DNA from 3 places in the Pseudoduganella sp. SL102 genome. Region 1 is predicted to be linked to each of the others. Evidence: predicted binding sites of a transcription regulator. Region 1 holds the regulator's gene; each other region holds the start of a gene.

Region 1 (9,586 bases):
ACGGGTGCCACAGGAATTCCGGCAGGCGCAGCGCGATCACGACCGTGTAGAAGCCGATCAGCGCGATCTGCGCCAGCCACAGCGGGCGGCGCCAGCGCGGCGGCAGCGCCAGCGTGCCGATGCCGAACGCAAGATCGAGCGCACTGGCCCCATACAGCATCAGCGGCGCCAGCATGGCCGGTATGCCGCTGCGCTCGAGCAGCCGGTAGCTGTCTTCGACCGGCCACGCGAAGGCGGAGACAAAGGCCGTCCAGATCCAGACGATCGCCAGGCTGATGCGCAGCAGCGGCAGCAGCCAGTCCAGTTGCGCCGCGCGGCGTTCCGCCTGTGGATGAGTAATGAACTTGTCCACAGCGCGCGGCGGGCGTCCCAGCAGCCGCGACGTCATGGCGGGATCGGCCGTGTTGCCGCGGGCGAGCATGCGCAGCGTGTCCGGCGTGAGCGGGCTGCCCGGCACGAAGCCGCCCAGCCAGGCCGCGCCGCGCGCCACGGCGCCCGGCAGCGGCAGCACGCGCAGCCGGCCCAGGCCCAGCGCGCGGCGCAGCGTGGCCAGGTAGCCGATGAACGGCAGCGGCGCGGGGCCGACCAGGGGCACCCGCATGCTGCGCGGCCCGCCCGTTTCCTCCAGCAGCGCCAGGATCGCCTGGCACGCGTCGTCCACGTGGATCGGCTGCACCGGTTGCGGCGCGCTGCCGAAGCGCACCGCGAGCGGCATGGTGGCCAGCATGCGGAACAGGCGGGCACTGGCGCCCTCGGGGCCGTAGTACCAGCGACGGCTGCACGATGCGGGAGCGCAGCGGCAGCGTGGCCAGGAAATCGTCCGCCGCCTTCTTGCTCAGGTGGTACGGCGTGGTGGCCGCTTCGTCCGCGCCCAGCGCCGAGACCTGGACCACGAGGCGCACGCGGGCCTCGGCGCAGGCGGCGAACAGCGCGCGCGGCGTTTCCGAGTGCAGCCGCGCGAACGTCTGCCCGCGCGACTCGCGGATGATGCCGACCGTATTGATCACCGCGTCGACGCCGGACAGGCGCGCCACCCAGTGCGATTTTTCGCTATCGTGGGCGAAATCGGCCGCGATGAAGTCGCAGCCGGGCTGGCCGCGGCGCCCGGCGCACACCACGCGGTGGCCCCTGGCGCGCAACAGCGGCAACAGGCGGGAACCGAGAAAACCGGTCGAACCGGTGAGCAGGATCAGCATCGGAGGTCCTCGTCGTCATGAGGGACCCAGTGTACGAAGAATCGCAAATATTTGGAGGACAGCATGGACGATTGGAAGCAGGTCATCATCAAGGGCATGATGCCGGGCGCGCTGGCCAGCCTGGCGTCGACAGGCGCGCTGGCGCTACGCTCGAAGCAGGAAACCGGCAGCCCCTACTCGGGAGCGAACGCGGTCAGCCACATGGTGTGGGGCGACAGGGCCTTCGTGCATGACGAGCCCACCTGGAAATACACGCTGACCGGCTATGCGATCCACCATGCCAGCTCGCATTTCTGGGCCAGCATCTTCGAGCAGGCGGCCGGCAAGATCTTCGACAAGCCCGGCGTGGCCTCCAAGCTGGCCTCGGCGGCGGCGGCATCGGCGGTGGCCTGCTTCGTCGACTACAAGCTGACGCCGCAGCGCCTGCAGCCGGGCTTCGACGTGCGCCTGTCAAAGCGTTCCCTGGCGATGGTGTACGGCGCTTTCGCCATCGGCCTGGCGGCCGGCGCGCTGTCAACCATCGCAACCGCTAGCGCGGCGCGGCGCAGGTACACCAGCGCCTAGCTCCCCGCCATCTCCGCCTGGTCGAGCCACGCCCGGCCCGCTGCCAGCACGAGCGCCAGTTCATGGCGGACTGCCGCGAAATGCGGCGCCAGTTCGCTGGCGGGCAATTCGGCGATCGCCAGTTCCGCATCCATCGTGGCCCGGATCAGGCGCTTCGCCCCCAGCACCCCGATGGCGCCGCGCAGCGCATGGAAGGTATTCGCCGCCGCCTGTACGTCCCCGGCCGCGAGCGCGCGGTCCGCTTCGTCGGCCGGCGTCATGCCGCCTTCCAGGGCGCTTTCCACCATCCTGCGCATCAGCGCCCGGCCTTTCGGATCGCGGCCCATCACGCGCCCCAGGCTGTCCATGCTGAACACGGGTTCGCCCCCTTGCGCCGCGGCTGGCTCCAGCGGGCCAGCCGCCTTGGCCGCCGGCGGTGGCGCTTCGGCCTGCCTGCGCCGCGCCGGCAGGTGCCGCTCGATCACCATCATCATCTCGTCGACGACGACCGGCTTGGCAATGAAGTCGGTGATACCGGCCGCCATGCAGCGTTCCCGCTCGGAGGCCAGCACGCCGGCCGTCATTGCGATCACCGGCAGGCGCAGGGCCAGTTCCGAGCGGATCGCGGCGGTCGCCGAAAAGCCGTCCAGCACGGGCATCTGCATGTCCATCAGCACGATGTCGTAGCGCTGCGCGTCGATGCGCAGCACATCCAGGGCTTGCTGGCCGTCGCCGGCCACGTCCAGCGTGGCGCCGGCATGTTCCAGGATGCCGCGCGCCACGGCCTGGTTCAGCGGATTGTCTTCCACCAGCAGGAAGTGCACGCCTTGCAGGCGGTTCGCATGGCCCTGGGCGTTGGCGGACACCAGTTCGCCGCCGCCGCCCTTTGCCGCCAGGGCCTGGTGCAGCGCGTCGAACAGCGTGGAACTGGTGATCGGCTTGACCAGTACCGCATCGGCTTCCGCGCTTCTTGAAATCTGTTCCAGGCGCTCGCGCGCGAAGGCATTGAGCATCACCACGATCGGCTGCCGGTGCCCGTCGGCCTCGCGCCGGATCGCCGCGGCGGGGGCATTCCCGTCCGGGCCGCTCATGTGCCAGTCGGCCAGCACCACGTCGTATGGCCGGCCGGTGCGCATGCGGAACGTGAACATCGCCAGCGCGGCACTGCCGGAATCGACCAGGTCCGCTTCCCACCCCCAGGTGCGGATCAGGCGGCCGATCAGGTTGCGGCTGGTGGCATTGTCGTCCGCCACCAGCACGGCGAGATGGCCGGCGGCCGGCTTGCGCGGTGCTTCCGGCCGCGGCAGCACGCCGAATGGCAGCGTGAACCAGAAGCGGCTGCCCTTGCCCGGTTCGCTTTCGACATGGATTTCCCCGCCCATCAGTTCGATCAGCCGGCGCGTGATCGCCAGTCCCAGTCCGGTGCCGCCGAAGCGGCGCGTGATGCTTTCATCGGCCTGTGTAAACGCCTGGAACAGGTGCGACAGCTGTTCCGGGTTCATGCCCATGCCCGTGTCGCGCACTTCGAAGCCCAGCACCGCGCCGGCCTCCCCGCCGCCGTGCTCCACCAGGCTCACCTCGACCACGACCTCGCCGTGCGCGGTGAACTTGATCGCGTTGCCGGCCAGGTTCACCAGTACCTGCTGCAGCCGCAGCGCATCGCCCCGCAGCAGCCGCGGCACCTCGGGGTCGACCACGATGGCCAGCTCCAGTTCCTTGTCGCCGGCGTTCATCGTCATCGTCGTCGCCAAGGTGCTCATCGATTCGTCCAGGTCGAATTCGACGGGCGACAGTTCCATCCGCTGCGCCTCGATCTTGGAAAAATCCAGCACGTCGTTCAGGATGCCCAGCAGCGAATCGCCGGCGGTGCGGATCATGTGCAGGTACTTGCGCTGCTGCGGCGCCAGGTCGGTGTTCTGCAGCAGTTGCGCCATGCCCAGCACCGCATTCATCGGCGTGCGGATCTCATGGCTCATGTTGGCCACGAAATCGCTCTTGGCGCGGTTGGCCGCCTCGGCCCGGTCGCGCGCCCGTTCCAGCTCGGCGGCGCGGGTTTCCAGCTCCTCCATCAGGTCGCGGGCGTGGGCATCGGCCGCCTCGCGTTCGCGCATCAGGTCGTTGAACGCCCCGGTCAGCTCGCCGATCTCGTCGCGCGACGTGACCGGCAGCGGGGCGAAGTGCCCCGGCGTGCCGCGCAAGGTGCCGATCGCATCGCGCAGCCGCATCAGCGGCGACATCAGCCGCAGCGTGATCCAGGTGATGACGGCCGCGGTGACGAGCGAGGCCAGCGTGCCCCATAGCGCAAGCCGCACCAGCAGGTCGTCGAACGGCTCGAACGCTTCCTCGGCAGGCAGGTTGGCGATCAGGATCCACGGTACCGTCTTCAGGCGCTTGTAGCTGAGCAGCGCGCGCACGCCGCGGCCATCGGTGCTGATCGTGGTGCCTTCGAACCCGCCGCGGATCGCCAGCACGGTGGCGGCATAGCCTTCCTGGCCGCGTGGCTTCAGCAGGCGGGCCGGGTCGGGGTGCACCACGTAGACCGATGGTTCGTAGCCGGTGACGATGTAGTAATAACCGGTGCGGCCCACCTTGGCCGTGCGCAGGTGGCCCAGCAGGTTGTTCTTGTACAGGCGCAGCACGCCGATCAGCACGCAGGCCACCTCGCCGTCCTCGCTGAGCACGGGGGCGACCATCTGCACGACAGGTTGCCGGTTCGCCCTGCCGATCACCGGTTCGGCGATCAGGGGCGCCTTTTCCTGCATGACCCGCTGGAAGTACGCGCGGTCCGTGACGCTGACGCCGGGGCGGCCCGGCAGCGCGGGGATGTCGGCCACGATCGTGCCGGCCGGGCTGACGACGATGATGTCATCGAACAGGCGAAGGACGGCGCGGTAGTCGTAGTGGGCGCGCAGCGCGGGCGGGTCGGCACAGATGTCGCCGGGCTGCCAGCGTGCCGATTCGGCAACGATGTCGCGCAGCAGCGTCATCTTTTCATCCACCTCGAGCGCGGTGCGCGCGATCAGCGCATCCTGCTGGGCAAACAGCACGCGCGTGAAATCCTCCTGCATGCGCCGGGCCTGCAGCACGGTGACCAGCGCGATCATCACGATGCACGTGACGGTCGTCGCCAGCGCGACTTTCGCCTTGATACCAAGCGGACGCATTGTCTCCCCCCGCCCCGATGTTGTCGGGACACTATGCGCCGCTTCCCCGCTGGCGCACTGTGCGGAAGGGCACGCAAGCTGCAAGTTGCGCGGTTGCCCGGACAGCGGGATCAAGCCGGGATCGAGGCGGGATCGGGGCGGGATCAAGTACACTGGAGGTCAACCGACAATGGACGATGACATCGGACCCGACAATGATGCATGAGCTGCCATCCCTGACCCTGCCCGGCGCCACGATCGAGATCCTCAAGGCACGCTGCTCGACCTGCAGCATGCACCAGCTGTGCCTGCCGATGGGGCTGGACATGGGCGACATGGACAAGCTGGACAAGATCATCGGGCGCCGCCGCAAGGTGCAGAAGGGCGAGAACCTGTTCCGTATCGGCGAGCCGTTTACGAACCTGTACGCGATCCGGCTCGGCCATTTCAAGACTTACCAGATCAACGCCAACGGCGAAGAACAGGTGACGGGTTTCCAGATGGGCGGCGAACTGCTGGGCATGGACGCCATCAGCACCGACAGGCACTATTGCAGCGCGCTGGCGCTGGAAGACAGCGAGGTCTGCGAGATCCCCTTCGCCAGCCTGGAACAGCTGCTGGTGGACATGCCCACGCTGCTGCGCCATTTCCACCGCATGATGAGCCAGGAAATCACGCGCGAGCAAAGCGTGATGCTATTGCTGGGCAATATGCAGGCAACCCAGCGCTTCGCCGCCTTCCTCGTCAACCTGGCTTCGCGCTACGAGGCGCGCGGCTACTCGAGCACCGAATTCCAGCTGCGCATGTCGCGCGAGGATATCGGCAACTACCTGGGGCTGACGATCGAGAGTATCAGCCGGCTGTTGAACAAGTTCAAGAAGCAGGGTTTGCTGATGGTGGCGAACCGGGAGGTCAAGGTGCTCGACCTGCCGCGGTTGAAGGCGATCACGGCGGGGACCGAGACCTGCGCGTGATGCCGCTTAGATAAGCCCACCCCAAGTGCAAATGCCGGGGTCAGACCCGGCGGGTCTGACCCCAGTCCTTCGCCTTTGGGGTGAATGCATGCGCTTTCATGTGTCGGGTAACGCTTAACTTAGCGGCATTGGTATCTGACACTGGTGTCCGCCGGCCAACGGTTGCAGCTTGATGCAGCAGCGGCGCCTGCTTCATTGCAAAGCTGCCACCGTCACCTCCCGCTCCACCGGCCACTGCCACTGCCCCTCCAGGCGCCAGGTGCGCCGTTCGTCTTCCACCAGCACGGTCCAGCGGCTGCGTTCGAGCAGCGGCAACGGCACGGCGAAGCTGCCGCCGGCATCGGGCCGCACCAGCAGCCGCAAGTCCTTTTCCGGCTGGGTGGCATGCGCCAGGTGCAGCTGCAAGGGACCGGGCAGCGGCGCGCTGGCCGATAGCCGGCCGTGCAATACCCCGTGCGCGGCATCGTAGCGCAGGGCGGCGGCGGCATGCAGCGCGGCGGCAGTGCGGTCGCGCCGCAAATCCTGGTTGATCGCCTTGCCCCGCTTGTAGTAGTCGCCCACCACCAGCGCGTCCTGCTGCGCGAAGGCCAGCCAGCCCGTATAGAAGCCGGCCACCAGCACGGCGGCCGGGCCAGCCATCAGGAGCCAAGGCCAGCGCTCGCGGTACCAGGGCGTGGCGGACATCGTCATCGGTTGCATGGTCATCTCCTCAGCGCGGCACGATGAAGACCGCGGGTTCTTCGACGGCCAGGCGCGCATCGTCCAGCGCCGTCAGCGTGAATGTGATCGAGTGCGAGCCGGTCTTGCCCGCGCCCCGCAGTGCCTCCCCTGGCGCGCGCACCCGCACCGGCACGGCACGCGTTTCGGTGCCGGCCAGTGCCACCACGTCGTCCGTCGCCAGCGCCAGGCCGGGCAATCCGTCGGCAGCGATCCGGTAGCGGTGCGGCTGCTCCGAGGTGTTCATGATCTGCAGCCGGTACACGTTCTCGATCGCGCCGCCATCCACTTCGCGCCCCATCGAACCGCGGTCGCGGATCACGTCCATCTTCAGCGGCGTGCGGGTGGCCAGCGCGAAGCCGACCGCCAGCGTGATGGCCAGCAGCGCCGCGCCGTACGCGAGCACGCGCGGGCGCAGTGCCCGCTGGCGGATCTGTGCCGGCGTCAGGATCGCGGTCATGGCCCGGTCGGTGCTGTAGCGAATCAGGCCGCGCGGCTGGCCGACCTTGTCCATTACGTTGTTACACGCGTCCACGCAGGCGGCGCAGCCGATGCATTCGTACTGCAGGCCGTTGCGGATGTCGATGCCGGCCGGGCAGACCTGCACGCACATCGTGCAATCGATGCAGGCGCCGCCCGTGGCCTTCTTGCTGCGCGGTTCACCGCGCCCCGTGTCGTAGGTGATGATCAGCGTGTCGCGGTCGAACATCGCGCTCTGGAAGCGGGCGTACGGGCACATGTACTTGCACACCTGCTCGCGCAGCCAGCCCGCGTTGCCATAGGTGGCGAAACCATAGAACAGCACCCAGAACCATTCCCACGGCCCCAGCGCCAGCGTGGCGATTCCGGTGCCCAGTTCGCGCACCGGGGTGAAGTAGCCGACGAAGGTGAAGCCGGTCCACAGCGCCACGGCGCCCCAGGCGAGGTGCTTGGCGATGCGCTTGCCGAACTTGCGGGCGGACGGGCCTTGCCGGTCCAGCGCGATGCGGGCGGCGCGCGACCCTTCGATCCCGCGCTCGATCCACAGGAAGATCGAGGTATAGACCGTCTGCGGGCAGGCGAAGCCGCACCACACGCGTCCCGCCACCGCCGTCACCAGGAACAGTCCCCAGGCGCAGATGATCAACAGCGCCGCGAGGTAGATGAAATCCTGCGGCCACAGCACCAGGCCGAACAGGTAGAACTTGCGCGTGCCCAGGTCGAACAGCACGGCCTGGCGGTCGTTCCATGCGAGCCACGGCGTGCCGTAGTAGGCCAGTTGCGTGAGCCACAGGCACAGCCAGCGCAGGCGCGCATAGCGGCCATCCGTTTCGCGCGGATGGATCGGCTGGCGCTTTTCATACATCCGGATCACCTGTTCCGGCACGGGGGCGTTCATGGCTGTCTCACTCCGATTCATCTGGCTTGTTTCATCTCGTGTCGTTGGACAGGCCCCACACGTAGGCCGACAGCACATGCACCTTGCCTTCGCCGAGGAAGTCGCCGAAGGCCGGCATGGTGTTGTCGCGGCCCTTGCGGATGGTTTCCATGATCGTGTCGGCGCTGCCGCCGTACAGCCATGTCTTGTCGGCCAGGTTCGGCGCGCCGAGGGCCTGGTTGCCGGTGCCGCCGGCGCCATGGCAGGCCAGGCAGGCGGTGAATTTGCCCTTGCCGAACACGCTCTTGATCGGATCGGCCGCGTTGCTGCCGGAAAGGCTCAGCACATAATGCGCGACGTTCTCGACATCCTTGTCGGAGCCGATGGCCGCGCCCATCGGCGGCATCACGCCATGGCGGCCCTGCATGATGGTCTGCTTGATCGCCTCGGGCGTGCCGCCGTGCAGCCAGTCCCTGTCCGCCAGGTTCGGAAAGCCCTTGTTGCCGCGCGCATCCGAGCCGTGGCACTGCGCGCAGTAGGTGAGGAACAGCCGCTCGCCCATCGCGCGCGCCTGCGGGTCGGCCGCCACCGCCTTCAGGTCTTGCCGGCGGTACTTGTCGAACAGCGGGCCATAGGCCTCGTCGGCTTTCGCCAGTTCCTGCTGGTACTGGCCGGCCGAGCGCCATCCCAGCTTGCCGGCGTAGGTGCCCAGGCCGGGGTACAGGAACAGGTAGGCGGCGCCGAACACGATCGTCAGGTAGAACAGCCACATCCACCAGCGCGGCATCGGCGTGTTCAGTTCCGTCAGGTCGTCGTCCCAGACGTGGCCTGTCGTTCCGACCCCCTTGCCCGCGGCCGCATCCGCGGCGGACACCTTGTGCACGGACTGCGTGAACAGCAGCACGCCGCAGCCCAGGATACCCAGCACCGTCAGCACGGCGATGTACAGGTTCCAGAATTCGCTGGTGAAATCAGACATCGCGCTTCTCCTCGTGCCGCACTTCTTCCATGAACGGTAACTGCGCGGCCTGCGCGAAATCGGCTTGCTTGCGGGTGGACCAGGCCCACGCGCAGATGCCGGCGAAGGTGATGAACGAGACCACCGTCATCACGCTGCTGGCGCTGTCGAAAATGTGTTCGATGCTCATGGCGTCAATTCCTTGATTTGATCAGCGTGCCGAGGCCCTGCAGGTAGGCGATCAGCGCGTCTTCTTCCGTCTTGTCCGCCAGTTCGGCGGGCGCGGCCGCGATTTCGGCCTCCGTGTAGCCGTCGCCCAGGCGCTGCAGCGCGCGCAGCTTCGGCACGATGTCCTGCGGGACCAGCCTTGTTTCGGCCAGCCATGGATAGCCGGGCATGTTCGATTCCGGCACCACGTCGCGCGGGTTGCGCAGGTGGGTGCGGTGCCATTCGTCGCTGTAGCGGGTGCCCACCCGGGCCAGGTCGGGGCCGGTGCGCTTCGAGCCCCACTGGAATGGGCGGTCGAACACGAACTCGCCGGCTACCGAGTAGTGGCCATAGCGTTCGGTCTCGGCGCGGAACGGGCGCACCATCTGCGAATGGCAGGCATAGCAGCCTTCGCGCACGTAGATGTCGCGGCCCGCCAGGCGCAGCGGCGAATAGTGCGTGAGGCCGGCCACCGGTTCGGTGGTCGATTT
Region 2 (9,586 bases), 920 kb from region 1:
CTGGAATGCGCAGCCGGATCAATGGCCGCTGCCGGTCATTGCACGCCCGCCTGCGCGCCTGGCGAAAAGCGCGTGATCAGTTCGCGCTCCAGCTCCTGCAGTTTCGGCAGCTCGTCCTTGCGGCGCTGCTGGCCTTCGTTCGATATCTGTTCGAGCTTGTCGAACGCGGACACCAGCTGCGCCTGCACATGCTGGGCGGTTTCCAGGCTGACCAGTGAACGCTGTTTGGCGCGGGCCACCGTTTCGGTATTTTCCAGCAGCATGTCGGCCTGGGCGCGGAATGCCGCGTCGGTGGCGTCGTAGGCGGCGTTGGCGACCGCCGCGCTCTGCTTGGCTTCCAGCTGCAACAGGTAGAGCGAGAAGACGTTGCGCCAGGCTGGAATGGACACGTTGACGATATCCGTGAACGTGTCCGTCAGCGCGCGGGCATTGTCTTGCGACAGGCGGATCTGCGGCACCATCTGCGTGGCCATCAGCATCGCGCGGCGCAGGTCGTCGATGCGCTTTTCCAGGCGTTCGAGACGCCGCTTGAGCTCGGTAGCCTGCTGCGCTTCGAAAGCGTTGGCGGCCGTGCCCTGCTGCGCGACCGCCTGCCGCAGCTGGACCGCCCAGCCCTCGCCCTTCTTCACGTCGGCATCCAGGCCCTGGTAGTAGCTTTCCAGGCCCTTGTACATCTCGTCGAAATCCTGGATGCGTCCCCTGTGCACATTGGCGTGGCGCGTCATCTCCGCCACCAGCGTATCCATGCGCGATTCGACCACCTGGTATTGCGACAGCATCTTTTCCTTGACCGAGCCGAACATGTTCGTGACGCGCGACAGCAGGCCGCCCGAGCGCAGCCTGGCCGGATCCAGGCCCTTGGACGTGGCGATCAGTTCATTCAACTGTGTGCCGAACACATCGGCATCCGACGCCCGCACGGTGCCGAGCAGCTTGGCCGACACCTTCGCCACTCCGGCGCCGGTGGAGCCACCCAGGCTCTCGATGGCCTTGTCATCGATACCGGAGAGATCGACACGGACCACCGGGGCTGCGCTCGCCTCGGGGCGCGCCGCGGGCAGATTGTCCGTCGGGCGGGAAGGGTCGAGCAGCGGCGGGAACGCGGGAGCGGGAGCCACGGGCAGCGCGGATGCCGCGTTCGCTTCCTCGTCGGAAAACAGCGGTTTCATAAATTTCCTTCAGGTTGGAGTGACAACATTCACAGCTTACACCGGACCATCCGGCTGGGCGAGCGTCGCCGCCCGCCATGGCCGGTTTCCAGGATGCCGTGGCTACCATGCGCTACCGGTCCGCGCCGGGATGGCATCCCGTGACAACCCGGTCCGGCGGATTCAACGATCGGCTGCCCCGGCCAGCGGCGCACCGGCGACCAACCCGCGCAGGAATACCAGGATCAACCGCCCCGACGGGTCGGGCCGCCCATCTCCGCCTTGCAGCGCCAGGCCATGGGCCAGCGCCATGAACGCGGCGGCCAGCTCTTCCGGCTCGGCTGGCGGCAGGCGACCCAGGGCGGTAAACAGTTTGCGGACCACGTGGCCCAGCCTGCTCCGGTGGGTATCCCATACGGCCTGGTATTTCGCTGCGAACGTCGGGCTGCGGGTGGCATGCAACTGCAGCTCGATCGACATCATGCTCCAGTTGATGTCCTGGTTGAGCGTGGCGGCCCACGCTTCCAGTCCCGCGAAGATCTGCTCGGGCGTGCTGTCTCCGGCCTGCATCACACCCGACAGCTGCACGGCTTCCGCTTCCATATGCCCAGTCAGCAACTCGAGCAAGACCTCTTCCTTGCTGGCGAAGTTGGAATAGAAGGCGCCCTGCGAAAAACCGGCCTGCTCCGCGATGTCGCGAATCGAGGTGGCGCCATAACCATTTGCAACGAACAGCTGCTGTGCGGTTTCGATCAGCCGGGTGCGGGTTTGCGCCTGGTTTTCCGCGCGGCTCAGGCGCTTTCTCGATGGGGAAACATTCATGCTCGTAAAGATAGCACATGAAATCCGGATTTCAGAAAATCCAGATATCAATTGACATTTAAAAAGCCATCCCGCAGAGTAGATATCACTTGAACTTTGAAAATCAATTGATATGCAAGATAACACCTCATTGCGCTGCGCTTTCGTCACGGGAGCAACCGGGCTGCTCGGCAACAACCTGGTACGGGAACTCGTCTGGCGTGGCGTTACCGTCAAGGCCCTGGTCCGCTCGGCGCCGAAAGGAACACGCCAGTTTGCAGGCTTGACGGGAATTGACCTGGTAGAGGGCGACATGGCCGATGTGGCGGCCTTCGCCCACCAGTTGCAAGGGTGCGATGCGGTATTTCATACCGCGGCTTTTTTTCGCGATAACTACAAGGGCGGCAGCCACTGGCAGGAACTGGAACGCATCAATGTGCAGGGCACGGCTTCGCTGATCGAGCTGGCCTACCGCGCCGGGGTACGCCGCTTCGTCCACACCTCGTCCATCGGCGTGCTGCAGGGGAAACCCGGGATATCGGTCGACGAGTCATGCCTGCGCGACCTGGACGACGCCGACGATTACTACCGCAGCAAGATATTGGCCGACCAAGCCGTGCTGCACTTCCTGGCGACCCATCCGGACATGCATGCGAGCCTGGTGCTGCCCGGGTGGATGTGGGGGCCGGCCGACATCGGCCCTACCTCGTCCGGACAGTTCGTCAACGACGTGGTGCGCGGCAAGCTGCCGGGCGTGGTCCCTGGCAGCTTTTCCGTGGTGGACGCCCGCGACGTGGCGCAAGCACATATCGCGGCGGCATTGCGAGGCCAGCGAGGCGAACGTTATCTGGCGGCGGGCCGCCACATGACGATGCGGCAGCTGGTGCCCTTGCTGGGCAGGGTTGCCAATGTCGCGACACCGACGCGGGAGCTGCCTTTGCCCATGCTGTACCTCCTGGCGGCAGTGCAGGAACTCTATGCACGCGTCACCGGCCGGCCTGTCCTGCTCAGCCTGGCCACGGTGCGGCTGATGGCCAGGGAAGCCGGTCGTACCCATTTTAATCACGCCAAGAGCGAGCGAGAACTTGGCCTGGCGTTCAGGCCGTTCGAAACCACCGTGGCCGATACGGTTGCCTGGTACCGCGGCCAGGGCTGGTTTTGACGCCAGTCCGGTACGCGCCCTGCTCCAATCGACCTGGCCCAAATCTTGAATGCGACGCTGTGGTTCCTGCAGCTGAAAATCCATTTCACAATGTGGATTCCAGCCGGACGGGAAACGGCCGGGTCATTTCATTTACTGATTTTTCATGCCGCATCATGAAAAACTTACGATAACCCATTGTTTTTGATCGAAATAAATTCACTCATGTGTCTTATATAAGAGTGGACGCGACCCGGCCAGAAGGTCTATTCTGTGTACATGGAGACGCGCTTGATTCACCGCCTTCCAAAGCAGGCTGTGAACCGGCGCAACGCACAACGACACGACTTTCGATCCGCTTACTCTTACTACTTCTACCGGGAGTTTCACATGTCACAGTACCAAGACGATATCCAAGCCATCGCCACCCTCAAGGACAAGGAAGGCAGCGCATGGAATGCCATCAACCCCGAGTCCGCCGCACGGATGCGCGCCCAGAACCGGTTCAAGACCGGCCTCGATATCGCCCGGTACACGGCCGCGATCATGCGCGCCGACATGGCGAACTACGACGCCGATTCCTCCAAGTACACCCAGTCGCTGGGCTGCTGGCACGGCTTCATCGGCCAGCAAAAAATGATCTCGATCAAGAAACACTTCCAGAGCACCGAGCGCCGCTACTTGTACCTCTCCGGCTGGATGATCGCCGCCTTGCGCTCCGAGTTCGGTCCGCTGCCTGACCAGTCGATGCATGAAAAGACCGCCGTCGCCGGCCTGATCCGCGAGCTGTACACTTTCCTGCGCCAGGCCGATGCGCGCGAACTGGGCGGCCTGTTCCGCCAGCTGGACGCCGCCCCCGAAGGCCCTGCCCGGCAAGCGATCCAGGACCAGATCGACAACCACGTGACGCACGTGGTGCCCATCATCGCCGACATCGACGCCGGTTTCGGCAACGCCGAAGCAACCTACCTGATGGCCAAGCAGATGATCGAGGCGGGTGCCTGCTGCATCCAGATCGAGAACCAGGTTTCCGATGAAAAGCAGTGCGGCCACCAGGATGGCAAGGTCACGGTTCCGCATGAAGACTTCCTCGCCAAGATCCGCGCGGTGCGCTACGCCTTCCTGGAACTGGGCGTGGATGACGGCCTGATCGTTGCGCGTACCGACTCGCTGGGTGCCGGCCTGACCAAGCAGATCGCCTTCACCCGCGAACCGGGCGACCTGGGCGACCAGTACAATTCCTTCCTGGATGCGGACGAAGTGACGGTCGATTCGATCGCCAACGGCGATGTCGTGATCAAGCGCGATGGCAAGCTGGTTCGGCCGAAGCGCTTGCCGAGCAACCTGTTCCAGTTCCGTCCTGGCACCGGCGAAGCGCGTTGCGTACTCGATTGCATCACCTCGCTGCAAAACGGCGCCGACCTGCTGTGGATCGAGACCGAAAAACCGCATATCGCCCAGATCGGCGGCATGGTGAAGGAAATCCGCAAGGTGATCCCCAACGCCAAGCTGGTGTACAACAACAGCCCGTCCTTCAACTGGACCCTGAACTTCCGCCAGCAAGCCTATGACGCCATGAAGGAAGCAGGCAAGGATGTGTCCGCTTACGAGCGTTCGCAACTGATGAGCGTGGAATACGATGGCACCGAACTGGCGATCGCCGCGGACGAAAAGATCCGTACGTTCCAGGCCGACGCTGCCCGCGAAGCCGGTATCTTCCACCACCTGATCACGCTGCCGACCTACCATACGGCCGCACTGTCGACCGATAACCTGGCGAAGGAATACTTCGGCGAGCAGGGCATGCTGGGCTACGTGGCCGGCGTCCAGCGCAAGGAAATCCGCCAGGGCATCGCCTGCGTCAAGCACCAGAACATGTCGGGTTCGGACATCGGCGACGACCACAAGGAATATTTCAGCGGCGAAGCTGCGCTGAAGGCCTCAGGCAAGCACAACACGATGAACCAGTTCTGATTGAGCCGAACGGCTTGCAGGCCACGAGCTTGCAGGCCAGCCAGCGGTCCTGGGAAAACGCCACTCGAACAGCGGTTCGGGTGGCGTTTTTTATTGCCGTGTCTTCGCAGCGGGAGCTGATTACCGCGTCCGCCGCGGTCCCGCTTTTCCCGCCTCCCCGCACCGGCGCCACCTTGGCATCCGGCGCTCCAAGCAATCAAATTCCTGATTCGACGCCCGTCGCCCACTAAAATTTTGCAAGTGACACTTTTGCCGAAGCATCTTTATTTGTTATGATCGGCCTTGCTATGCACGGCTTTGGTGCGCAATGCACCCGAATGATGCATATCCGCTCTCCGCCGTCTCTCCCGCAGCGACGCCTTTCGTTCTTTGGGATTCACATGAAATACGCATCCGTACACCAGTTCCTGCAGCACGTCGCCGACCGCAATCCTGGCCAGCCTGAATTCCTGCAGGCCGTTACCGAAGTGATGGAAAGCCTGTGGCCCTTCATCGAAGCACACCCGAAATATGCCGAGCAGGGTTTGCTGGACCGCCTGGTCGAACCCGAGCGGGTCGTGATGTTCCGCGTCTCCTGGGTCGACGACCATGGCCAGGTGCAGGTCAATCGCGGCTACCGCATCCAGCACAGCATGGCCATCGGCCCGTACAAGGGCGGCCTGCGCTTCCACCCGTCCGTCACCCTGTCCGTGCTGAAATTCCTGGCCTTCGAGCAGACCTTCAAGAATGCGCTGACGACGCTGCCGATGGGCGGCGGCAAGGGCGGCTCCGACTTCGACCCGAAAGGCAAGAGCCCCGGTGAGGTGATGCGCTTCTGCCAGGCCTTCGTGAGCGAACTGTTCCGCCACGTGGGCTCGGACACCGACGTTCCCGCCGGCGACATCGGCGTGGGCGGCCGCGAAGTCGGCTACATGGCCGGCATGATGAAAAAGCTCAGCAATCGCGCCGACTGCGTGTTTACCGGCAAGGGCCTGAGCTTCGGCGGCTCGCTGATCCGCCCGGAAGCGACCGGCTACGGCACGGTCTACTTCGCGGACGAGATGCTGAAAACGCGCGGCCGTTCCTTCGAAGGCTTGCGGGTCAGCGTCTCCGGCTCGGGCAACGTGGCGCAATACGCGGTGGAAAAGGCGATGGAACTGGGCGCCAGGGTCATCACCGTATCGGATTCGAGCGGCACCGTGATCGACGAGGATGGTTTCACGCCTGAAAAGCTGGCGATCCTGATGGAGGTGAAGAATCATCACTATGGCCGCGTCAGCGACTACGCGGAACGCACCGGCAGCCGCTTCGAAGCCGGCGTCCGGCCATGGCACATCCCGGTGGACGTCGCCCTGCCCTGCGCGACGCAGAACGAGCTCGATGCGGACGATGCCGCCATGCTGATCCGGAACGGCGTACTGTGCGTGGCGGAAGGCGCCAACATGCCCTCCACCATCGAGGCGGCGAAAGCCTTCGAGGCCGCCGGCGTGCTGTATGCGCCGGGCAAGGCCAGCAATGCCGGCGGTGTCGCCACGTCCGGCCTGGAAATGAGCCAGAACGCCGAGCGCATCAGCTGGCCGCGCGAGGAAGTGGATGGCCGCCTGCTGCAGATCATGCAGGGCATCCACGCGGCCTGCCTGAAGTACGGCGCCCGGCCGGACGGCAGCGTCAGCTACGTGGATGGCGCGAACATCGCCGGCTTCGTGAAGGTGGCCGATGCGATGCTGGCGCAAGGCGTGATCTGATCGTCGCGCAGTGAAAACGAACGCCACTTCCGGGTGGCGTTTTTGTTTATCCGTTCAGCTTCCGCGCCGTTCGCGCAGCGACTTTGCCGGCATGCCGACCAGCAGGACGAGTGCGCCCAGCACCATCATTGCTGCCACGAAGTACAAGCCGCCATCCACACTGCCCGTTTCGGTCTTGAACCAGCCGATCACGAACGGGCTGACGAAGCCGCCGACGAGGCCAAGCGAATTGATCAGTGCAATCCCGCCCGCCGCAGCCGGTCCGGACAGATAGGCCGCGGGCATTGCCCAGAACAGAGGCATCGTCGCCAGGATGCCGATCGCCGCGAACGACAAGGCGACCAGCGCCAGCGTCAGGTTCCCGGGCAGCAGCGTGGATACGACCAGCCCCGCGCCACCGAGTAAGGCGGCGCCCGCGGCATGCCAGCGCCGCTCACGGGTGCGGTCCGAGTTTTTGCCCAGCAAGACCATGCCGATGGCGCCGATGATGTACGGGATCGCCGTCAGCAGGCCGATGCGCAGTGGATCGCTGACGCCGAAGCTCTTCACGATGGCAGGCAGCCAGAACGTGATCACATAGGTGCCGGCGATGAAGGTGAAGTATGCGAACGCCAGGATGTAGATCTTGGGATCGCGCATGGCGTCGCGCAGCGATCCGTGGTGCGCGGGACCCAGTGCCTGCCGGTCTTGCTGGAGCGTATTGTCGATCACCTCCTTGTCGCGTGCCGACAGCCAGCGGGCGTCATGCGGACGGTCCTGCAGTACGAACCAGGCCAGTACGCCGAGCAACACAGCCGGCAACCCTTCGAGCAGGAACATCCACTGCCAGCCGGCCCAGCCGTTGACGCCGGCCATGTCATTCATGATCCACCCCGACAGCGGCCCGCCGATGATACCGGCTACCGCCATGCCGGACATGAACAGGGCAATGATCCTGGCGCGCATGCCGGATGGGTACCAGTACGTGAAGTACAGGATGATGCCGGGGAAGAATCCCGCTTCAAACAGGCCGAGCAGGAAACGCGCGATGTACAGCTGGGTCGGCGTGGTGATGAACATCATCCCGGCCGAGGTAAGGCCCCACAGCACCATGATGCGCAACAGCGTCTTGCGCGCGCCGATCTTTTCAAGGAGCAGGTTGCTGGGCACTTCGAACAGCGCATAGCCAAAAAAGAAGATGCCCGCGCCCAGGCCGTACACGGCGTCGCTGAAACCCAGGTCCGCCTTCATCTGCAGTTGCGCGAAGCCGATGTTGATGCGGTCGAGGTAAGCCGCCACGTAGCAAATGAAGAGGAAGGGGATCAGGCGCAGGTTGACCTTCCGGTAAACGGTGGCCTGTTCGCGGGCCTGTTGACGGGATATTTCATCGGGCTGTGCCGTGCTGCCCGCGAAGGGAACGGCGATGCCGCCGGTATCGGTACTCATGTTGCTGCTCCTTTGATTGTTGTCGGGCCCGCCGGGCGGCGGGTGTCTCCTGTGTCGGGCAAGCGCAGTTGGAACCGGATCGCGCCGCTACCGGATGAAGCGCCGAACGTAATCGGTACCGAGGCCGACCGCCTCGTAGTGCTTCACCGCCGCTTCGAGCTTGGTAAACACGTCTTCATAGCCGACCGGCTTGCCTTCCTCGTCGAGGTAGGTGTATGCCCCGGTCACATGGAACAGCGTCATCATTTCGCTCACGTCGTCCGGCACGTACAGCGTGTGGATTTCGCCGGGAATCTCGTGGGCATACGAGCCCTCTGTCGCGGTCCAGTCATGCTCGAGGTAATACCAGCGGCCTTTCAATACGTGGGCGTGCACCGGGCCGTCATGCCGGTGGCGCGACAGCACGCCGCTCTTGCGCACGCGCAGCACGTTCACGAAATAGCCCTGCGTCACGTTCAGGATCAGTGGGCGAAACCACACATCCGGGGCCTGCGGCACCCATTCGCGTTCGTCCTCCGGCACGGCATCCGGCACGACAAGGTCGTCGATGGCGAAACGGGGCAGCGGCTGGGGGAAGCCGACAAGGCTTTTCGGGTGGGTACGTTCGGTGGACTTGGACACGCTGGATCTCCTGGTTTGGCGCTGGGAAGGTGTGCGTCGGGCGCACGGTGTGTCCTATCTTGCGGCGCGCGGGGGCACGCCCGCAATGCGATAATCGTCAATGGGTTATGACGAAAATTCACAGCAGCGGAGAGCCGGTGACGATCCAGTTGAGCGAGTTGGAAGTGTTCCTGGCGGCGGTCGAGACAGGCAGCTTTTCAGCGGCAGGGCGCCGCCTTGATCTGTCGCCATCGGCGGTGAGCAAGCTGGTCTCGCGGCTGGAGGACCGGCTCGCCGTGCGGCTGTTCCATCGCACGCCGCGCATGCTGACGCCGACCGATGCGGGCCGGGTGCTGTATGACGAAGGCCAGGATATCTTCGCGGCGCTGAGCAGCGCCGAAAACGCCGTGCTGTCCTGCTCGGGCACGATCAGCGGCACGCTGCGGGTGCATTCGATGGTCAGCTTCGCCAAGCACCAGCTGGTGCCGGTGATCGGTGAATTCCTGGCGCGGTACCCGAAGCTGCGGGTGGAGTTTCACCTGACGAACGAGCCGGTCGATTTCGTCGAGCAGCGTATCGACGTGTCGATCCAGGGCGGCCCGCTGCCCGATTCCTCGCTGGTGGCCCGGCGCCTGCTCGACAGTCCGTGGATCATCTGCGCCGCGCCTTCCTACCTGGCGCGCCATGGCACGCCACAAACGCCGGATGACCTGGCGCACCACAACTGCATCAACTTCAGCCACCGCGCCGACTGGAACCTGTGGCCGGTGATG
Region 3 (9,586 bases), 720 kb from region 1:
GCTGCAGGTAGTCGTTGACCATGCGCCGCAGCTTGTACTCCACCTGGTTCGGCGGCAGGCCATCCTCGCGGTGCAGCGGTGCCCACACGCGCTGGCGTTCCGCCTCCACCTGTGCGGCATCGACCGCCGGCAGCTCGTGCGCAGCGCAGTACGCGGCGGCGCTCTCGCCGGCCAGCTTGCCGTACACGAAGGCCCCCAGCATGTAGTTGTGCGGCACGCAGGCCAGGTCGCCGGCGGCATGCAGGCCGGCCACGGTGGTGCGGGCATGTTCGTCGACCCAAACGCCGGAAGCGGAATGGCCGCTGCACAGGCCGATCTCGGAAATGTGCATCTCCACCATCTGCTGGCGGTAATCGGTGCCGCGGCCTTCGTGGAAGCGGCCGCGGCTCGGGCGTTCGTTGGTGTGCAGGATCGTCTCGATGGTCTGGATGGTTTCCTCGGCCAGGTGGTTCAGCTTGAGGAACACGGGCCCGTTGCCGCCTTGAAGTTCGTTATAGAACTCCTGCATCATCTGGCCGCTCCAGTAATCGCATTCGATGAAGCGCTCTTCCTTCGCATTGGTGGTATGGCCGCCGAACGGGCCGGTGACGTAGGCGCACGACGGGCCGTTGTAATCCTTGATGAGCGGATTGATCTGGAAGCACTCGATACCCGACAGTTCCGCGCCGGCGTGGTACGCCATGCTGTAGCCATCGCCCGCATTGGTCGGGTTTTCATAGGTGCCGAACAGGTAACCCGATGCCGGCAACCCCAGCCTGCCCGCCGCGCCCGTGGCCAGCACGACGGACTTCGCGCGGATCACGTGGAAGTCCGCCGTGCGGCAGTCGAACGCCATGGCGCCGGCGATGCTGCCGTCTTCCGCCAGCAGCAGGCGCGTGGCCACCAGCCGGTTGGTGATTTCCACGCGGGTGCGCTTCAGGCGGCGGTACAGCACCTTCTTGATGTCGTGCCCTTCCGGCATCGGCAGCACGTAGGTGCCCATGTGGTGCACCTTGCGCATCGCATAGTCGCCCGTTTCATCCTTCTCGAAACGCACGCCCCAGCGGTCCAGCTCCTCGATCATGGCGTAGCTGTTCCGCGCGTAGGCCATCACGGTTTTCTGGTTGACGATCCCGTCGTTGGCGACCGTGATCTCCTTGACGTACTGCTCGGGCGTGGCGAAGCCCGGCACGACGGCGTTGTTCAGGCCATCCATGCCCATCGAGATGGCGCCGCTGCGCTTGACGTTGGCTTTCTCCAGCAGCAGCACGCGCAGCGCGGGATTGGCTTCCTTGGCCTTCACGGCCGCCATCGGTCCGGCGGTACCGCCGCCGATGACGAGCACGTCGACGGTTTGTTCGATTGTCTCCATATTCAATTCCCAGGGTTGGTTGTCGTGGTGCGGCGCGGCAGGCGCAGCGTGTACTGGAATGCGTCGCCGCGCACGTACAGGTATTCGAAATCGAGGGGCTCGCCGTCGACCGTCCATGTCAGGCGCTCGATGCGCAGCAGCGCGGTGCCCGGCGCCAGGTCCAGCGCTCTCGCCAGCGCGGTGTCGGCCGAGACGGCGCCGATCTGGATGTCGGCATGGGACAGCGACAGGCCGTAGTCCGTTTCCAGGATCAGGAAGATGTCGCGTTCGGCCAGGTTCTCGCCGCGCAGCCGGTCGCCGATGCGGGTCGGCAGGTAGGTGATTTCATACGACACCGGCGCATCGTCGACATGGCGCACGCGGCGGATTTCCGTGACCCGGGCGCTGGCCGGCAGGTGCAGCTGGCTGGCCACGTGGGCTTCGGCCGGCACCGTCAGGTGGCTGAGCACGCTGTTGATGACGGTATGGCCGCGGCGCGACATGGCCTCGCCGAAGCCTTCCAGCCGCGCCAGGTCCTGGCTCGGCTTGGGCTGGGCCACGAACGTTCCCTTGCCGGGCACCTTGACGATCAGGCCTTCGTGCTGCAGGTCGGCCAGCGCCTGGCGCACCGTGATGCGGCTGACGGAGAAGATCGCGCTGATCTCGCTTTCGGCGGGCAGGCGGGCTTCCGGTTCATAGGTGCCGTCGACGATCCGCTCGCGCAGGCGTTCGCGCACTTGCGAGTACAGCGGTGCGGCGGAGGATTCGAGTGCCCGGAAAAGAGTCATGTGCGGTGTCCTTGCTTGGCCTGTCATGACAGGTGATGACGATGCAAGGATGGTATCGACGGGTGCCGGGCATGAAAACGAATCGTTTCGGTTTTGCTAATGCGTGAAGCGCCTCAGGCGGTGGAGTTATATCGATATGCGGCGGATACGCGGCCCGGCTCGCAGCGCCGCGCCGGCGTGGCATGATGACGGGTCACTGGATGGAGGAGGTCACGATGGATGCAATCCCCGCTTTTCAGCCTGTTCTGCAGCCTGTTTCTCAACAGGAACTGTGGAACACCACCGGTGGCAACGCCTGGGTCGACCTGCGCGAACTGCTCGACGGGATGTTCCGCGGTATCGAGACCCTGCTGGTGGAAGGTGTCGACACCGGCCAGCGGGTGCTGGACGTGGGCTGCGGCACCGGCGGCACCACGCTCGCGGTGGCGCGCCGCACGGGGCAGGCCACCGGCATCGACATCTCGGCGCCGATGATCGCCGTGGCGCGGGCGGAGGCCACTGCCGGGGGCGTGCCGGCCGACTTCGTTTGCGCGGATGCCCAGCAGCATGGGTTCGCACCGGCCAGCTTCGACGCGCTCGTGTCGCGCTTCGGTGTGATGTTCTTCGAGGATGCCGGCGCCGCGTTCGCGAACCTGCGGCGTGCGGCGCGCAGCGGCGGCACGCTGCGGTTCTTCGCGTGGCGTACGGCGGAAGAAAATCCGTTCATGACGGCCGCCGAACATGCGGTGGGCGCGCAACTGCCGGCGCCGCCACCCCGCAAGCCGGACGATCCCGGGCAGTTCGCGTTTGCCGATGAGGAACGCGTGCGCGGCCTTCTCGCCGGTGCCGGCTGGCGGGACATCCGCATCGCGCCGCGCGACGTACCGTGCGCGTTCCCGCAGCGCGACCTGGCCCGCTACGCGACGATGATGGGCCCCGTGGGGCGCGCACTGCCGCGGCTCGATGCCGCTGCCCGCGCGGCGATCGTGCCGCAGGCCGTGGCGGCCTTCGCGCCGTTCGTCGACGGCGACACGGTGCGCTACACGGCGGCGTGCTGGGACGTGACCGCCACGGCGCCGTGATCCGTCAGGAAGCCACCGGCTCGCTGCGCGCCGCCGCTTCCAGTTCACGCACGCGGGCCTTCAGGGCCCGCTCCTCGCTCCAGCGCGCGGTATCGTCGCGCACCACGGCGATGACCGATGCCACCTGGCCGGCGGGGTCGTACAGCATGGCGACGGTGAACGCGATCGACAGCGGCTTGCCTTCCTTGTGCAGCGCGGGCACGCGCAGCAGGTCGTTGCCGTAGCGCGTTTCACCGGTGGCCGCCGTCTTGTGGTAGCCATCCCAGTGGCGCTGCCGCTGCCGTTCGGGAATGATCAGGTCCAGCGACTGGCCGAGCGCGTCGCCCGCCGTGAAGCCGAAGATGCGCGTGGCGGCATCGTTCCAGAACGTGATCGCGCCGGCCGCGTCGCAGACGATGACGCCGTCGCCGATGCCGCGTACCAGTTGTTCGAAGTCGATCTCGGTGGTCATGTGAGCTCCTGAATGAAAAATGCGCGCCCACCATGAATGGGCGCGCGAACGGGAAGAACCTGGAAAATCCGACCCGGGGTCAGACGACGCGCTGTTCGTGGAGCGCCGCGATCTGATTCTGGCTGTAGCCGAGCGACTCGAGGATCTCGTCGGTATGTTCGCCCAGCAGTGGCGAGCCCTTGATCTCCACCTTCAGGTCCGAGAACTTGATCGGGCTGCCCACGGTCAGGTACTTGCCGCGCTCCTTGTGGTCCACCTCGGCGATGGTGCCGCTGGCGCGCAGCGACGGATCGTTGGCCAGTTCCTTCATCGACAGCACGGGCGAGCACGGGATGTCGAACTTGCGCAGCACGTCCACCGCCTCGAACTTGGTCTTGTCCTTCAGCCATTCCTCGATGGTGCCGAAGATGTCGAAGATCTTGTCCTGGCGCGCCTGCGCGGTCATGTAGGCGGGATCGTCGATCCACTCTTCCTTGCCGATGGCGCGGCAGATCGGCGCCCACGCATGCCCCTGGATCGTGAAGTAGATATACGCGTTGGGATCGGTTTCCCAGCCCTTGCACTTCAGCACCCAGCCCGGCTGGCCGCCGCCGCCCGCATTGCCGCCGCGCGGCACCACGTCGGAGAAGGAACCGTGCGGGTACTGCGGATATTCTTCCAGGTACCCTACCCGGTCCAGGCGCTGCTGGTCGCGCAGCTTCACGCGGCACAGGTTCAGCACGCTGTCCTGCATCGATACCGCCACCTTCTGGCCGCGGCCCGTGACATCGCGCGAACGCAGCGCCGTCAGGATGCCGATGGCCAGGTGCATGCCGGTGTTGCTGTCGCCCAGCGCGGCGGCGCTCACCGTCGGCGGGCCGTCGTCGAAACCGGTGGTGGACGCCGCGCCGCCGGCGCATTGCGCCACATTCTCATACACCTTCAGGTCTTCGTAATGGTGGCCGTCGCTGAAGCCCTTCACCGACGCCACGATCATGCCGGGATTCAGCTCGCGGATGTGCTCCCACGTGAAGCCCATGCGGTCCAGCGCGCCGGGGCCGAAATTCTCCACCAGTACGTCGGATTCCTTGATCAGCTTCGTCAGGATCTCCTTGCCTTCGGCCATCTTGGTGTCGAGCGTCAGCGAGCGCTTGTTACTGTTCAACATGGTGAAGTACAGCGCATCGACGCCGGGAATGTCGCGCAGCTGCGAACGGGTGACGTCGCCCGCGCCCGGCCGCTCCACCTTGATCACGTCGGCGCCGAACCAGGCCAGCATCTGGGTGCAGGCGGGGCCGGCCTGGACGTGGGTGAAGTCGATGATCTTGATGCCTTCCAGTGGCTTGCTCATGGTGCAGTCTCCTTGTTGAGGTCTTTGTTCAGTCGTAGCGGGGCCCCGCGCCGGCATTGGTGATGCCGGCGTCGTGGAAAATCACGGGTGTGGATTTACTTTTTCGCGGCGCTTTGCGGATTCAGGTTCGTCAGGCGCCCGCTTTCGGTGCCTGCCGTTTCGTCGATGACGGCGTTGATCAGCGCCGGCTTGCCGGCGGCGATCGCCTCCGAGAGTGCCCGCGCCAGTTCTTCCGGCGTGGTGGCGTGGTAGCCGATGCCGCCGAACGCCTCGATCATCTTGTCGTAGCGGGCATTCTTGACGAACACGGTGGGCGCCACGTCCTTGCCGCCGGTCGGGTTCACGTCCGTGCCGCGGTACACGCCATTGTTGTTGAACACGATGGTGGTGACCGGCAGCTCGTAGCGGCAGATCGTTTCCAGCTCCATGCCGGAGAAGCCGAAGGCGCTGTCGCCTTCCACCGCCACCACCGGCTTGCCGCTGGTGACCGCCGCGCCGATCGCGAAGCCCATGCCGATGCCCATGATGCCCCAGGTGCCGGAATCGAAACGCTTGCGCGGCTGGTACTGGTCGATGATGCTGCGCGCGAAGTCGAGCGTGTTGGCGCCTTCGTTGACCAGGTTGATGTCCGGGTATTCCTTCAGCACGTCGCGGATCGAACGCAGCGCGCTGTGGAAATTCATCGGTACCGGATTTTTGTCCAGCAGCGCGGCCATCTTCGCCGTGTTCTGTTCCTTGCGCTGGGCGATCGCGCCAAGCCATTCTTCATCCGGCTTGTCGATGCCGGCGCCATCGAGCCCCGCCAGCAGCGCCCCCACGCAGGAACCGATGTCGCCCACCAGCGGCGCGGCGATCGCCACGTTGCTGTCCATTTCCGTCGGCGCGATATCGATCTGCACGAACTGCTTCGGCTTGCCCCAGGTCTTGCCCTTGCCGTGCGCCAGCAGCCAGTTCAGGCGCGCGCCGACCAGCACCACCACATCGGCCTCGGCCAGCACGAACGAGCGCGCCGCGGACGCCGACTGCGCATGCGTGTCGGGCAGCAGGCCCTTGGCCATCGACATCGGCAGGTAGGGAATGCCGGTGCGCTCGACGAAGGCGCGGATGTCGGCATCGGCCTGCGCATAGGCGGCCCCCTTGCCGAGCAGGATCAGCGGCTTCTTCGCGCCCTTCAGCAGTGCCAGCGCGCGTTCCACCGACTCGGGCGCCGGCAGCTGCCGCGGCGCGGCATCGATCACCTTCACCAGCGAACGCTGGGCGTGGCCGGCCTCGATCGTTTGCGCCAGCAGTTGCGCCGGCAGGTCGAGGTACACGCCGCCGGGACGGCCGGAGACGGCGGCGCGGATCGCCCGCGCGATGCCGATGCCGATGTCCTCGGCCTTCAGCACGCGGAACGCCGCCTTGCAGTGCGGGCGCGCCACGTTCAGCTGGTCCATCTCCTCGTAGTCGCCCTGCTGCAGGTCGACGATTTCACGTTCGCTGGAACCGGAGATCAGGATCATCGGGAAGCAGTTGGTGGTGGCGTTGGCCAGCGCCGTCAGCCCGTTCAGGAAGCCAGGTGCCGAGACGGTCAGGCAGATGCCCGGCTTCTTCGTCATGTAGCCGGCGATGGCGGCCGCGTTGCCCGCGTTCTGCTCGTGCCGGAAGCCGATGAAGCGCATGCCCTCGGCCTGGGCCAGGCGGGCGAGATCGGTGATCGGTATCCCGACCAGGCCGAAGATCGTATCGATGTCGTTGTGTTTCAGCGCATCGATCACCAGGTGGAAGCCGTCGGTGACTTCTACCGATACATTGTGGGTCATGGTTGTCTCCATTTATTTTCGGGGTGCCCGTCGGTTCAGGCGACCTGGCCAGCCGATTCGCCCTGGAACCATCATAGCCAGCGGCTCTGATTTGAATCATTGACCGCGGTCAAGATTCACCGCATGATGACAATCTCGTGTATGTTGGCCGGTTGCACATGACGCTCATCGCAAATCACCCCGAACGCAACATCATTCGCGCACAGCTGAAACAGAACATCGTTCTCAAGGAAATGCGCGACAGCGAAATGGCCGCCCTGGAGCCATACCTGACGGTGACCAATCACCAGAAGGGCGACCTGCTCCTCAACCAGGGCGTGTACGACATGCAGCAGTACTTCATCCTGGACGGCATCCTCAAGCGGCTGGTCACCAACCACGAGGCGAAGGAAATGATCCTGCGCTTCTCCTCCGAGCGCGACATCGAAACCAGCTATGCCGCCTGGTGCCTGAAGACGCCGACGCCGTACAGCATCGTGTGCATGACGAAGGCGCGGGTGGCCAGCATGCCGCTGTCACAGTGGGTGGATTTCCTGCAGAGCCACAGCACGGTGAAGCAGGCGTTCGAGTACGAGGTGATGAACCTGATGAGCGGCATCATGGCCCACACGATCACGCTGCACCTGCTCGATGCGCCCGGCCGCGTGCACCGCTTCATGCGCAAGTTCCCGGACATGTTCGAGCGGCTGCCGAAGAAGGAGCTGGCGTACTACCTGAACCTGTCGCCCGAGACGCTGAGCCGGCTGAAGCACCAGGGCAAGATCTAGGCATGCAGCGCCGAAACCATGCCTGCGCTCACTGTCCGGTTACCTCTGGCAGCGAACGAAAACAACAGTTTCCTACCGACACTCGCTAAATAAATTTGCCTGATTTTTGAGCGCTTTTTCATAGACAGTCATTCACACATTGAATGACCGTTATGGCTGCCGTCAATTGGACCGGGGGTGTACCGCCTTTATAATCAAAGGCATACACGCTTTCAACCATTCAAGGAGCAGCAAAATGAACGGCCTCACTGATACCGCAAAGCAACAGAACAACGACTTCTCCCTCGCCGGCCTGATCGCCCAGTTCTTCCAGCTGGAATGGCGCGACAAGCTGAGCGACCAGCAGCAGGACCGCGAAGAAGCGGCCTATACCTGGGGCCTCTAAGGCTCGGGGGATCACGAAAACCGGGACGATGCGCTGTCCCGGTTTTTTTTCGTCCGACGCGTGGCCGTCAGGCCGCCACGGCCTTGTGCAGCCGCACGCCGCTGCGCGCCTCGGCCATCGACTGCTCCAGCAGCTTCACCAGCGCGTACGCGGAATCGATGTGCGGCGTCGGCGTGCCCGTCATGCGCGCCAGCTCGATCACAGAGCCCACCAGCGCGTCGATCTCCGGTCCCCGCCCGGCCTCGACGTCCTGCAGCATCGACGTCTTGTGCTTGCCGATCTTCTCCGCGCCCTCGATACGGCGGTCCAGCGTGACACGGAAGGCGATGCCCAGCTTGGCCGCCACCGCTTCGGCCTCGCGCATCATGCTCGCGGCCAGGCCGCGCGCCAGCGGGTGCTGGCAAATGTCCACCAGCGTGGAATGCGCCAGCGCGCTGATGGGGTTGAAGCTGAGGTTGCCCCACAGCTTCAGCCAGATCTCGGCGCGGATATTGTCCAGCACCGGTGCCTTCAGGCCCGCATGCTCGAAGCAGGCGCCCACCCTGCCGGCCCGCTCGCTCGTGCTGCCATCGAGTTCGCCCAGCGGGAACCGGCTGCCTTCGATGTGGCGGATCACGCCGGGCGACACCAGCTCCGCCGCCGGATAGACGACGCAGCCGAGGATGCGTGCCGGCGGGATGGCCTGCGCGAGCTGGTTGCCGGGGTCGACGCTGAGCACCGGTCGCCCTTCGAATTCGCCGCCGTGGCGATGGAAGTACCAGAACGGAATTCCGTTCTGCATGGTCACCACCACGGTTTCCGGCCCGAACAGCGCGCCGATGCGGCCCGCCACGTCGGCCACCTGGTGCGCCTTCAGCGCCACGATGACCACGTCCTGCGGGCCCGCGGCCTCGTAGTCGTCGGTGGCGCGCACCTGCGCGGCGATCCGCACCTGCCCGTCGGCCTCGATCAGCCTGATGCCCCGGTTGCGCAGGGCTTCCAGGTTCGCGCCGCGCACGATGAACGTCACATCCTCGCCCGCCAGCGCCAGCCGCGCCCCCACCAGCCCACCGATTGCTCCCGCTCCGATCACTGCGATCTTCATCATCTGCTCCCTGGGTTTACTCGAAACGGTTGGTGAGCCTGCCGATGCCGTCGATCTCCACCACGACGGTGCTGCCCGGACGCATCGAGCCCACGCCGACCGACGTGCCGCACAGCAGCAGGTCGCCCGGTTCCAAAGTCATGTCCTGCGACACGCGGCTGACCAGCTCGGCCGCGGAAAACACCATGTCGTTGACGGGGTAGTCCTGCCGGACCTCGCCGTTCAGGATAGTGCGCACCACCAGCATCGCCGGATCGAGCCCGGTGGCGACCACGGGGCCGAACGGGCAGAAGGTGTCGAAGCCCTTGGCGCGCACCCACTGCGGGAACGTGGGATCGCGCCCGATGATCTCGCTCACGGTCACGTCGTTGGCGCAGGTATAGCCGAAGATATGGTCGGGCGCGTTCTCCACGGACACGCCGCTGCAGCTGCGGCCGATCACGATCGCCAGCTCGCCTTCGAAGGCCACCTTGCCATCGCCGCGCGGCTTGCGGATCGTGCCGCCCGGCGCCAGGTACGAGGTCGGCGGCTTCATCAGGTACAGCGGTTCTTCCGGCGGCGGCAGCCCCAGCTTCTTGCCCAGCGCAT

What was found. The regulator FNR, encoded in region 1, switches genes on or off when oxygen is low (the NO sensors DNR and NnrR bind a similar motif). The targets are predictions, from matches to a motif close to TTGATNNNNATCAA.
Region 2: a site for FNR is predicted at 3,295-3,308, ahead of OU994_RS05255 (isocitrate lyase). Genes of this name have one in related genera too.
Region 3: a site for FNR is predicted at 6,862-6,875, ahead of oxc (oxalyl-CoA decarboxylase). Genes of this name have one in related genera too.

Annotation. Positions count from the first base shown of each region.
Region 1 covers NZ_CP115554.1:326,781-336,366, reverse strand. The annotation lists gene OU994_RS01440 (SDR family oxidoreductase) at 1-727, opposite strand, end outside; partial or broken gene OU994_RS01435 (NAD-dependent epimerase/dehydratase family protein) at 828-1,196, opposite strand; gene OU994_RS01430 (hypothetical protein) at 1,260-1,760, shown strand; gene OU994_RS01425 (response regulator) at 1,757-4,903, opposite strand; gene fnr (fumarate/nitrate reduction transcriptional regulator Fnr) at 5,098-5,856, shown strand; gene OU994_RS01415 (FixH family protein) at 6,049-6,555, opposite strand; gene ccoG (cytochrome c oxidase accessory protein CcoG) at 6,566-7,951, opposite strand; gene ccoP (cytochrome-c oxidase, cbb3-type subunit III) at 7,983-8,909, opposite strand; gene OU994_RS01400 (CcoQ/FixQ family Cbb3-type cytochrome c oxidase assembly chaperone) at 8,902-9,078, opposite strand; gene ccoO (cytochrome-c oxidase, cbb3-type subunit II) at 9,083-9,586, opposite strand, start outside.
Region 2 covers NZ_CP115554.1:1,246,794-1,256,379, reverse strand. The annotation lists gene OU994_RS05270 (toxic anion resistance protein) at 36-1,169, opposite strand; gene OU994_RS05265 (TetR/AcrR family transcriptional regulator) at 1,332-2,120, opposite strand; gene OU994_RS05260 (SDR family oxidoreductase) at 2,083-3,111, shown strand; gene OU994_RS05255 (isocitrate lyase) at 3,481-5,064, shown strand; gene gdhA (NADP-specific glutamate dehydrogenase) at 5,445-6,788, shown strand; gene OU994_RS05245 (MFS transporter) at 6,843-8,213, opposite strand; gene OU994_RS05240 (2,4'-dihydroxyacetophenone dioxygenase family protein) at 8,301-8,834, opposite strand; gene OU994_RS05235 (LysR family transcriptional regulator) at 8,972-9,586, shown strand, end outside.
Region 3 covers NZ_CP115554.1:1,043,818-1,053,403, reverse strand. The annotation lists gene OU994_RS04485 (fumarate reductase/succinate dehydrogenase flavoprotein subunit) at 1-1,351, opposite strand, end outside; gene OU994_RS04480 (GntR family transcriptional regulator) at 1,354-2,118, opposite strand; gene OU994_RS04475 (class I SAM-dependent methyltransferase) at 2,334-3,179, shown strand; gene OU994_RS04470 (PAS domain-containing protein) at 3,184-3,630, opposite strand; gene frc (formyl-CoA transferase) at 3,710-4,960, opposite strand; gene oxc (oxalyl-CoA decarboxylase) at 5,056-6,762, opposite strand; gene OU994_RS04455 (Crp/Fnr family transcriptional regulator) at 6,921-7,529, shown strand; gene OU994_RS04450 (hypothetical protein) at 7,765-7,914, shown strand; gene OU994_RS04445 (2-dehydropantoate 2-reductase) at 7,982-8,998, opposite strand; gene OU994_RS04440 (fumarylacetoacetate hydrolase family protein) at 9,015-9,586, opposite strand, start outside.